2 linked regions of the Aminobacter aminovorans genome follow. The protein of the gene in region 1 interacts with the protein of each later gene in a pairwise test. Links are inferred from orthologs where the notes say so. Each region holds a gene or a part of one and is shown in the gene's direction. Other genes may lie near its edges.

The links. Proteins that work in one complex are often made in the same cells at the same time.
Region 2: the proteins of ssb (region 1) and DY201_RS05485 interact in binary tests that used the Escherichia coli proteins (3 or more experiments, as listed by UniProt). The link is inferred for Aminobacter aminovorans from one-to-one orthologs.

What each region holds. Positions count from the first base shown.
Region 1 is NZ_UFSM01000001.1:3,088,751-3,096,836, forward strand. What follows is about bases 2,285-5,135. They hold ssb (single-stranded DNA-binding protein), read left to right. Parts: upstream 2,285-3,347; coding sequence 3,348-3,923; downstream 3,924-5,135. Other genes in these bases: DY201_RS15230 (GntR family transcriptional regulator), read left to right, coding at 2,285-2,296; DY201_RS15235 (sugar isomerase domain-containing protein), read left to right, coding at 2,316-3,110; DY201_RS15245 (HNH endonuclease), read left to right, coding at 4,176-5,075; DY201_RS15250 (amino acid transporter), read right to left, coding at 5,112-5,135. Outside these bases: DY201_RS15220 (carbohydrate ABC transporter permease), read left to right, coding at 1-687; DY201_RS15225 (ROK family protein), read left to right, coding at 684-1,559; more of DY201_RS15230, read left to right, coding at 1,556-2,284; more of DY201_RS15250, read right to left, coding at 5,136-5,534; DY201_RS29850 (nucleotidyltransferase domain-containing protein), read right to left, coding at 5,556-5,717; DY201_RS15255 (MarC family protein), read right to left, coding at 5,883-6,512; gyrA (DNA gyrase subunit A), read left to right, coding at 6,807-8,086. UniProt on the Escherichia coli protein: Plays an important role in DNA replication, recombination and repair. Binds to ssDNA and to an array of partner proteins to recruit them to their sites of action during DNA metabolism. Acts as a sliding platform that migrates on DNA via reptation.
Region 2 is NZ_UFSM01000001.1:1,132,433-1,135,608, forward strand. What follows is about bases 61-3,018. They hold DY201_RS05485 (primosomal protein N'), read left to right. Parts: upstream 61-426; coding sequence 427-2,610; downstream 2,611-3,018. Other genes in these bases: fsa (fructose-6-phosphate aldolase), read right to left, coding at 61-336; DY201_RS05490 (SAM-dependent methyltransferase), read right to left, coding at 2,631-3,018. In the rest of the region: more of fsa, read right to left, coding at 1-60; more of DY201_RS05490, read right to left, coding at 3,019-3,146.

The sequences.
Region 1 (8,086 bases):
GAGAGCCCGAGCCTGGAGGCCTTCGGCAAGGTGTCTGGCGTCATCAATGTCGGCCGCTCGATGCTGAGCTCGGCCGTCATCGCCACCATCACCACGGCGGGAATCATCGTCACCAGCCTGATGGCAGGCTACGCTTTTGCCAAGCACCGCTTCCATGGTCGCAACGCGCTGTTTGCGCTGCTGATCGCAACCATGTTCCTGCCACCGATCGTGACGTTGATCCCGCTCTACCGGATGATCGGTACCATCGGGCTCGACGGCAGCCTTGCCGGCGTGATCCTGCCCAATCTGGCCAATGCCTTCGGCATCTTCCTGATGCGGCAGTTCATTGCTGGCGTACCTGACGACTTGATCGATGCGGCGCGCATGGACGGCGCTTCGGAGATGCGCATCCTGTTTGCGATCGTAGCACCCCTGGTGACGCCGGCGGTTGCGGCACTGGCGCTGTTTGCATTCGTCTATCACTGGAACAGCTACCTCTGGCCGCTGACGGTGCTGCAGGGAAATGCCGAACAGTATCCCATCGTCATCAGCCTCAGCCGGCTGCTCAGCTACAACCGGGGCGCGATCAACACAAATCTGGTCATGGCCGGTGCGACGCTGGCCGTGCTGCCGCCGCTGGTGCTGTTCGTGTTCCTGCAGCGCTTCTTCGTCGACTCCATCATAAGCTCCGGAGTGAAGGGATGAGCAAGGTTCTGGCCATCGATCTCGGCGGCACGCAGCTCAGGGCTGGGATTTGCGACGATGCTGCGCCTGCAGCCGTTCGACATATCGGCGCGTGGCCGGCGCCCAAGGGGCTCGACGGCCTGTGCGAGACGATTGCCTGGCTGGCCAAGGAACATAGCGCGGAACGGCTCGGCGTTTCGGTGCCGGGGACGGCACGCGGCGCGCGCTGCCTGTGGATCCCCAATCTGCCTTGGCTTGATGGTGTCGACCTCTCAGGTCAATTCCCCGATCTCGTGATCGGTCTGGGACAAGATGCGCAACTGGCGTTGCTTGCCGAAGCTTCGGCGGGCGCGGCAAAGACGCTTTCGGATGCGATCCTGGTGGCGATCGGCACCGGCATCGGCTCGGCGGTGCTCTCAGGCTCGAGAATCGTACGCGGCGGGCATGGTGCTGCCTGCTCCTTCGGCTGGGCCTGTGCCGATCTCGACGATGACGGAGACGACCGCGACGGCTGGCTGGAGCGGCAGGCAGCGGGCAGGGCGTTCGATGCCATCGGGCGGCAGGCCGGCTTCAGTGACGGACGCGGTGTGGTGGCGGCCGCGCGTGCGGGAAACACGGATGCAATTGATGCATTGGCGCGGCCGGCGAAGGCGCTGGGCGTGAGCTTGGCAACCGCCGTGGCGCTGCTCGACCCGCAATCAGTGATCCTGGCCGGCGGCGTTGCCGAGGCGGCCGACGTGCTGGTGCCGATGGTGCAAGCCGCGATGAAGAAGCAATTGCCGCCGCATCTGAGATGCGTGCGCATCGAGGCCGGCAGCTTCGGCAAGGATGCCAGCCTTGTGGGGGCGGCATTCGCAGGCGTCCGCGGCCAACAATGGGACGAAATCCGATGAGCGGAATGTTTGCAAAACCCAACCGCAGCCGGCCGGAGCCGCTGTGGCACCAGGCCGAGCAGGCGATGCGGACGCTGATTTCGTCCGGCGAGTGGTCCACGGGCGCGCAGATCCCAAATGAGGAGCGCCTGTGCGACCTGTTGGGGGTCAGCCGCATCACCGTGCGCCATGCCCTGCGCAACCTCGAGGATTCCGGCCTGCTCAGCCGTGAGCACGGGCGCGGCACCTTCGTGCGCAGCCCGACCGTCATTGCCGGCGTGCGCGGCCTGACCAGCTTCACCCAGGAGATGGCCAATCTCGGGCTCAATTTGGGCACAAGGCTGCTCGACGCCCGGATCATTGCCGCCGACGTCCAGGTGGCCGGCGCGCTGGAGATCGAGGAAGGCACGCCGGTGCTCCGGTTGCGCCGCCTTCGGCTTGGCAACGACCAGCCGATCGGTATCCAGACAGCGCATCTGCCGGCGGCGCGCGTGCCAGGCCTGCTGGAAACGGCGGGAACCGTCTCCTCGCTCTATGAGACGCTGAAGGCGAGCTACGGCATCGTGCCCCAGGAGGCGCGCGAAATCTACCGCATCGGCGAGGTCAAGCCGGAGGATGCCGAGCTGATCCAGCTTAAGGCCGGCAGCTCCGCCTTCATGGTCGAACGCATCGCCTTCGACCGCTCCGGCCCGTTCGAATTCACCGTCTCGACCATGCGCGGCGACCGCTACGAAATCCGTTCCGTTCTCCATCTCTGACCATCTGAAAGGTTCTTCAATGAAAACTTCTTACATCAGCCGGCTGGCCAAGCTCATCGACGGGGCGGCGAGCGCCAACGAGGCGGCGTTCGAGACCGTATCAGTCCGGCTTGCTGAGACGCTTGCCAACAAGGGACTGGTGCATCTCTATGGCTCGGGCCATTCGGTGTTGCCGTGCCAGGAGGCGTTTCCGCGCTACGGTTCTTATGTCGGCTTCAACCCGCTGACCGACCCGCGCGTCATGTGGCACAACGTGCTCGGCTCGGGCGGCGTGCGCGAGCTTCTGTGGCTCGAGCGCACGGAGAACTATGCGGAAAAATTCCTCGACCACCAGCCGCTCAACCCTGGCGATTCCATCATCATCTATGGTCATAGCGGCCGCAACGCCTCCGGCATCGACACCGCGCTCTATGCCAAGAAGCGCGGCCTGTTTGTCGTCGCCATCACCAGCAAGAACAATCTCGATAAGCCGGCGAGCCATTCCTCGGGCAAGCGCCTGGCTGACGCCGCCGACGTCGTCATCGACACGACCTCACCGATCGAGGACGCGATCGTGCCGGTGAAAGGCTGGAGCCGCCCGGTAGCCGGCTCGTCGACGGTGCTCGCCATGATCATGACGCATGAGCTGATCGCGCGCACGGCGCAAAAGCTTGCCGACCGCGGCATCGAGCTGCCGACATTTGCCTCGCCGACAATCGAGGGTGTGACGCTGCACGACACCGACGTGATCTACGGCATCTACCGCGAGAAGATGATCGAGGCGCAGCGCAAGCATCTCGACTTCTTCAAGGAACGGATGCAGGGCGAAGCGTAACCCCTGTTCCTGACATCGAAAAGCTGGCTTGGCGTCCGGAAGGGCGGCCCGCTGGCATTTGGCATGACGCCTCTTGCCATTTCCAATCATTAGCGATAGAACAAAATGAGAACATAAATGACTTGTGGACGGCACGAGGTTTTCCGCCGGCAGGGGGCGCGGGCGGAGGGTGCGATGGGCTAGTGTGCGCCCTCACATTTTCTTGGAATTGGTTTAGGACTAGCGCGGAGCGGTGTCATGGCAGGTAGCGTCAATAAGGTCATTCTGGTCGGCAATCTGGGCGCTGACCCCGAGATCCGCCGGCTCAACTCGGGCGAGCCGGTCGTCAACCTGAGGATCGCGACTTCGGAAAGCTGGCGCGACAAGAATTCGGGCGAGCGCAAGGAAAAGACCGAATGGCACCAGGTCGTCATCTTCAATGACAACCTCGCCAAGGTCGCCGAGCAGTACCTGAAGAAGGGCATGAAGGTTTACATCGAAGGCCAGCTCCAGACCCGCAAATGGGAGAAGGACGGCATCGAGCGCTACACCACCGAAATCGTGCTGCAGAAATTCCGCGGCGAACTGCAGATGCTCGACGCGCGCGGCCAGGGCGGTGACGCAGGCTATAGCGGCGGTGGCGGCCAGGTCGGTTATGGCGGCGGTCAGGGTGGTGGTTATGGCGGCGGCCGTTCTGATTTTGGCCAATCGAGCCCGACCGACAGCTATGGCGGCGGTAACCGCGGCGGCGGTGGCAATCGTGGCGGCCAGGGCGGCGGTGGCGGCATGGGCGGTGGCGGTTCGCGCGACCTCGACGACGAAATCCCGTTCTGAGCGTAGCCAAGGCGGCGGGCGATCGAGGTCGTCTACCATCTGACGGGGCGGCGTTGGACCTGATGCGAGAGTTTTGTGCGTCGGGTCCATCTGCAAAGTTGCTGCGCCAAAGCCGTCTTAAGGCTATGTGCAGTGTCGGTCGCGCCATATTGTACTCTCGCAGCATTGATGTCGCGCAGCAGTACAAGTCGGTCGCTGGATTTCGTGAATGACTGTTCTCGCGAATCTTCCTGCTTCGCGTTACTGGGGAGAATGGGGTACGGGGTCTTCATTCACCGGTCGGATTCGATCTACGACGACAGTCCTGCCGAACGGTATCAGTTTCCGCCGCAATATTTCGGCCGGGTGCAGGCCTGTGTCGGCGATTGGATCGTCTATTACGAGCCACGTAAGGTAGCCGACACCAAGGGATACTTCGCTGTTGCCAAGGTGCAGCAGGTCATCCCGGATCCCGGCGCGAAGGGCATGTTTCTCGCGCTTGTCGAACCAGGCAGCTATCTCGATTTTGCCAATCCGGTTCCCTTCAGCGACGCTGACGGTGTGATCGAGCGCGGGCTCCTCAACGACGACGGGCGAATTTCTGGGCGCGCGCAGGCGGCGGTAAGGCCGCTTTCTCCAGCCGATTTCAGTCGCATCGTCACGCTGGGGCTGGATCAGGCAGAATCTACGCTTCCAAGGGTCGATCCGGTAGCGCCGGCCAGCGGCTTCTTCGAAGACCAGGCGCCCTTCGTGTTTGCGGAGAGCCGCGAGCGTACGCAGTTCCTGACATCCCGCATCGTGCGTGACCGCGTCTTCCGAAGGATCGTTCTGCGTGCCTATGACGAGCGCTGCGCGATCACCGGATTGAAGCTCATCAATGGTGGCGGAAGGGCGGAAGTTGCGGCGGCCCATATTCGCCCTGTCGAGGCCGACGGACCGGACGTCGTCAGCAACGGCATCGCGTTATCGGGAACAGCCCATTGGATGTTCGATCGTGGCCTTATCAGCCTGTCGGACGATCTCGAAATCCTGATTTCCCGCCAGGCAAACGATCCCGATGGTACAAAGGGCATCGTCAATCGCAGCGGCCGAGCAATCGGCCCCCGGCGCCTGTCCGATCGTCCTCATCCACACTTCCTGCTCTGGCATCGCGAGCATTGCTTCAAGCAATAGGTCGGGCGTGCTGATCAAAACTAGTGATGGACGAGGTTACAGCCTTTCCGCCCATCGATGTCCCTGATGGCATAGGTCGAGGCAGTTCTTCAGCCAGCTGCGTTCCGACTGCTGCAGCTTCGGCAGGGCATTGACGAAATCTACTTCGTCCTTGGGGCGCCCGTATTTGGCCTTGAACAGCAGGACGGCTGCCGGCTTGAGGTAGGGGATGCCGGCCGGCGTCGTGGCGACAATGTCAGTGCGCGGCACTGCTACGGCCGGGTTCCGCTTGTAAACCCACAGATCCGGCGAACCTTCCTCGATCATCATGTCGACGCGCCAGCAGTGCCGCACGACGTCCAGGCACCAGATCTGGGAGATTTCGGCAGACGGGGCGCTTTGCGCGGGCAGGTGCTTGACGATGCCATCTCCGGCAGTGTGGCATTCCATGCCGGCGAGTGCGCGGCGGAAGACGGGCACGTCGCTGCGCAGGACCGTGAATTAGAGGTCTTCGTGCTCGCGTGTCTGATGGCCGTGCCAGAGGTCGAGCGCCCAGCCGCCGACGACGCACCAGGGCAGGGAGACGCCGGTCAGGTGGCGCGCCAACTCGGTTGGATGCCAGGCGCACCATGCGTCATGGTCCGGCGTATCGGGCTGATTCATGCCAGGGGCTGTTCTTTTGCGCTGCTTTAGCCGTATCGAGGCCCGGATCAAGGCTGCTTCGTTCGACGAACGGCCTGACTTCCGGCCCCGCAGCCGGCTGCGCAGCTGACGAATGCCGGTGGCCTGGATCGACGGGGGCAGAGCGGTCTTGTGGCCTGTCGCGCCCTAGCTCGCCATCAGCGCCTTGATACCATCGGCAACGAATTGCACAGCGAGGGCTGCCAGGATCACACCGAGGAGGCGAGTCAGGATCGAGCGGCCGGTCTGGCCGAGGAACTGGTCGATGCGTTCGGCGAGAACGAACACCAGATAGGTGGCGGCGAGGCAGGCGAGGATGATCAGGACCAGTGCCAACTGGCCGGCCCAACCCTGAAACGAGCCGGAGAGCAGCACCGTCGCCGAGATCGCGCCGGGACCGGCGATCAGCGGAATAGCGAGCGGGAAGGCGGCGATGTTGTGGATGTGGTCGCGGGTGATCGCGACATCCGAAATCTTCTCCTTGCGGTCCTGGCGCTTCTCGAAAACCATCTCGAAGGCGATGAAGAACAGCAGGAAGCCACCGGCGACGCGGAAGGCGGGCAAGGTGATGCCGAACACGGTGAGGATGGCGGCGCCGGCAACGGCAAAGACCGCCAGCACGACAAAGGCGATGACACTCGCACGTACCGAAACCTGCAGGCGCTGCTCGCGATTCATGCCGCGTGTCACCGCGAGGAACAGCGGCGCCAGGCCGGGCGGGTCGATAGTCACGAGGATGGTGACGAAGGCATTGAAAACAGTGTCGAAAAGCGGCATCAGGCATCTCCCCGGCGCGTGCAGGCTAACCCGGCGACCGTTGCCGCGCCAGTGGCAAATTCGGCCGTACGGAAGTCATTTTGCCCTTGCCGGCAGATTCTGCTGCGGCATCCGGCCGTTGCCGGCGCAATGGCGGTGGGGACAGACAGGGACATCTCGACGCAATGTTGGAAGCGCAAGCTATCCTTTTGAAATCGCGTCCCAAATCAGCATTGGAAAAGCGCCGCCGGAATTGGTCATTCAACGACCGTTCCTATATATAAGGTAAATGATTCCCAACATGCGTGATCCGAGTTGACCGACCAGAAATCACCGCGTGGACCTGACGGTCCCTCCGGCATCGAGCCGATTTCCATCATCGAGGAGATGCAGCGCTCCTACCTCGATTACGCGATGAGCGTGATCGTGAGCCGCGCGCTGCCCGACGTGCGCGACGGCATGAAGCCGGTGCACCGCCGCATTCTCTTCGCCTCGCATGAGAGCGGCTACCACTGGAACCGCAAATATGTGAAGTCGGCGCGTCCGGTCGCCGACGTGATGGGTAAATATCACCCGCACGGCGATGCGTCGATCTATGACGCCTTGGTGCGCATGGCGCAGGACTGGTCGATGAGCGTGCCGCTGATCGACGGGCAGGGCAATTTCGGCTCGATCGACGGCGATCCGCCCGCTGCGATGCGCTACACCGAAGCGCGCCTGACCAAGGTTGCGCATGAACTGCTCGAGGACATCGACAAGGACACCGTCGACTTCCAGGATACCTACGACGCGTCGGGCCAGGAGCCGCGCGTGCTGCCGGCGCGTTTCCCGGCGCTGCTGGTCAATGGTGCCGGCGGCATCGCCGTCGGCATGGCGACCAACATTCCGCCGCACAATCTGGTCGAAGTCTGCAATGGCGCCATCGCCGTCATGGAAAATCCCGGTATCGACCTGCCCGACCTGATGGAAATCATTCCAGGCCCAGATTTTCCCACCGGCGGCCTGATCCTCGGGCGCTCGGGCATCTACAACGCCTATTCGACCGGCCGCGGCTCGGTCATGATGCGCGGCAGGGTCAATATCGAGCAAAGCCGCGGCGACCGCGAGGCGATCATCATCACCGAAGTTCCCTTCCAGGTGAACAAGGCGACGATGATCGAGAAGATGGCCGAACTGGTGCGCGACAAGCGCATCGAGGGCATCTCCGACATCCGCGACGAGTCTGATCGCCAGGGCTACCGCGTCGTCATCGAGCTCAAGCGCGATGCCAACGCCGAGGTGATCCTCAACCAGCTCTATCGCTTTACGCCGCTGCAGACCTCGTTCGGCGCCAACATGGTGGCGCTCAATGGCGGCAAGCCGGAAGTGCTGACGCTGCTCGACATGCTGAAGGCATTCGTCGCCTTCCGTGAAGAGGTGATCAGCCGCCGTACCAAGTACCTGCTCAAGAAGGTGCGCGACCGCGCCCACATCTTGGTCGGCCTGGCGATTGCGGTTGCCAATATCGACGAGGTCATCAAGCTGATCCGTACCGCGCCCGATCCGCAGACGGCGCGCGACCAGTTGATGACGCGGCGCTGGCCGGCATCCGACGT
Region 2 (3,176 bases), 2.0 Mb from region 1 along the record:
GGCGGAGAAGCACAGCGTGACATTGACCATGCGGCCTTCCGAAGTCAGCGCGCGGCAGGCCTTGAGGCCGTCGAGCGTCAGCGGCACCTTGATGCAGATGTTGTCGGCGATCTTCGACAGCACCGCCGCTTCCTTCATCATCTCGGCATATTCGGTGGCGGCGACTTCAGCCGAGACCGGGCCTTCGACGATGTCGCAGATTTCCTTGGTCACTTCGGCGATGTTGCGGCCAGACTTGAGGATCAGCGACGGATTGGTGGTGACGCCGTCGAGAAGGCCGAGCTCGTTGAGCTCACGGATGTCCTTCACGTCGGCGGTGTCGACGAAAAACTTCATAACTGTCTCCTTGGCAATGGAAGGATGCCCCTGGGGCACCGGATATGTCGGCCTTTGCTCTAAACCAAGTTCGGGGCAAGGTCACGCGTCATGACCGCCGATTCGCCAAGAACCAGGGCCGCCCCCGTGCTGGTGCCGATGCCGGCCGAGCGCGCCTACTCCTATGCCGTTCCCGACGGCATGCAGGTGGTGCCTGGCTCGATCGTGCGCGTGCCGCTCGGCCCGCGCGAAGTGGCAGGCATCGTCTGGGACGGTCCGGTCGAAGCGGTCGATCCCAAGAAGCTCCGACCGATCGCCCATGTCTTCGACTGCCCCCCGGTCAATGAGGAGATGCGGCGGCTTGTCGACTGGATCGCCCATTACACCTTGTCGCCGCCCGGAATGGTGGCGCGGATGATCCTGCGCGCGCCCGAGGCCTTCGACCCGGAGCCCTGGACAGAAGGCCTCAAGCGCAGCGACGGTGAGCCCGACCGGATGACGGCGGCGCGCGCCCGCGTGCTCGAGATGGCAAGCGACGGCATGGCCTGGACGCGCTCGGGGCTGGCGCATGCCGCCGGCGTATCCTCCACCGTCATCGACGGGCTGAGGGTGCAAGGCGTGTTCGAGACGGTGATGATACCGCCCCGGCCGGTGGTGGCGCCGCCCGATACGTCCTACGCCAGCGCAGAGCTCACCAACGACCAGGAGGCGACCGCCGCAAGCCTGCGCGCCCAGGTCGAGGCCGACAAATTCGCCGTCACGCTGATCGACGGCGTCACAGGCTCGGGCAAGACGGAAGTCTATTTCGAAGCGGTGGCGGCCGCACTCGACAAAGGCAAGCAGGTGCTCATCCTGCTGCCTGAAATCGCGCTGACGCAGGCCTTCCTCGAGCGCTTCCAGAATCGATTCGGCGCCAAGCCCGCCGAGTGGCATTCGGACCTGCCGCCAAGGATGCGCGAGCGCGTCTGGCGCCAGGTCGCCGAAGGCGGCGTGCGCGTGGTGGCCGGCGCCCGCTCGGCGCTGTTCCTGCCGTTCAACAATCTCGGGCTGATCGTCGTCGACGAAGAGCACGACCCTGCCTACAAGCAAGAGGACCGGGTCTTCTACAATGCCCGCGACATGGCTGTGGTGCGGGGGCATATCAGCGGCTTTCCTGTCGTGCTGGCGTCAGCCACGCCGTCGGTCGAGAGCCGGGTCAACGCCGAGCAAGGCAAGTATGCGCGCTCGGTGCTCTCGGCCCGTTTCGCCGAGGCGGCGCTGCCGCAACTGGCCACCATCGACATGCGGCGCTCGCCGCCGGCGCGCGGCGGTTTCCTGTCACCGGTGCTGATCGGCAAGATGCGTGAAACGCTTGGCCGGCAGGAGCAGTCGCTGCTGTTCCTCAATCGGCGCGGCTATGCGCCGCTTACGCTCTGCCGGGTCTGCGGCCACCGCTTCGGCTGCCCGGTCTGCTCGGCCTGGCTGGTCGAGCACCGCTTCCGCGGCCAGCTGGTCTGCCATCATTGCGGCCACAACGAGAAGCGACCCGAGGCCTGCCCGGAATGCGGTACCTTCGATCATCTCGTCGCCTGCGGGCCGGGCGTCGAACGCATCGCCGAGGAAGTGGTTTCGCATTTCCCCGACGCGCGTACCATCGTGCTGTCGTCGGACATGCTCGGCGGCGTGAAGCGGCTCAGGCTGGAACTCGAAGCGATTGCCAATGGCGAGGCCGACATCGTCATCGGCACGCAGCTCGTCGCCAAGGGGCACAACTTTCCGAACATGACGCTTGTCGGCGTGGTCGATGCCGATCTTGGTCTCGCCAATGGCGACCCGCGTGCCGCCGAGCGGACCTATCAGCTGCTGTCGCAGGTGACCGGCCGGGCAGGGCGCACCGGCAAGAAGAGCCTTGGCCTGCTGCAGACCTTCCAGCCAGACCATCCTGTCATGCGGGCGATTGTCTCGGGCGATTCGGAGGCCTTCTACGATCGTGAGATCGCCGAGCGCGAGCGTTCCGGCCTGCCTCCCTACGGCCGGCTCGCCGGCATCATCGTCAGCGCGGCGACGCGCCCCGAGGCCGAGAGCCATGCGCGCGGGCTGCGGCGGGCAGCCCAGGTGGCGCAGGATGTCCATGTGCTCGGCCCCGCCGAAGCGCCGCTGGCGCTCATTGGCGGCCGCCATCGCTTCCGGCTCCTGGTGCAGGCCGACAGGAAGGCCGATATCCAGGGCTATATCCGCGCCCTGCTTGCCGCCGGGCCCAAGCTGCGCGGTTCGGTGCGCGTGCAGGTCGACATCGATCCGCAGAGCTTCCTGTGATCGAGGCGAAGCCCTGCTGATCATGAAGGCTTGGCGATCATACCGAGGAGCGGCGGCTGCGGGTCCGGGCCGTGCAGGGTTTTTTCGAGCACATAGCCGGCTGCCTTGAGGCGCACTTCGACGGCGCGCTCGATGGTCGGGATCTGGCCGGCACTTGGCGGCTCGAAGAAGAGGTAGAGCCGGCCTTCCGGGGCGAGCAGTGAACGGATCAGCTTGAGCTCGCGCGCCGCCTCCAACCAGAACAGATTGACGTTGATGGCAAAGACCTTGTCGAAGGGTCGTCCGGAACCGTTCCACTCGGCGAGTGCGCCCTGCGCGAAGGCTGCTTTTCCGGCCGATATCGCCGGGCGATTTCTCTCTTCGGCTGAGCTTATGGCACTGCCCGACCGATCAAGCCCGGTGACGTGACCGCCGATCAGCAGCGGCATGATCTCGGCCATGGCGATACCTCGCCCGCAGCCGATTTCCAGCAGCCGGTCGCCCGGCTGGATGCCGAGGTGGCCGATCGCCCAGACTATCCGCTCCGGTGTGGCCATGGTCCGCTCCCTTAGGCTGGCCGCAGCATA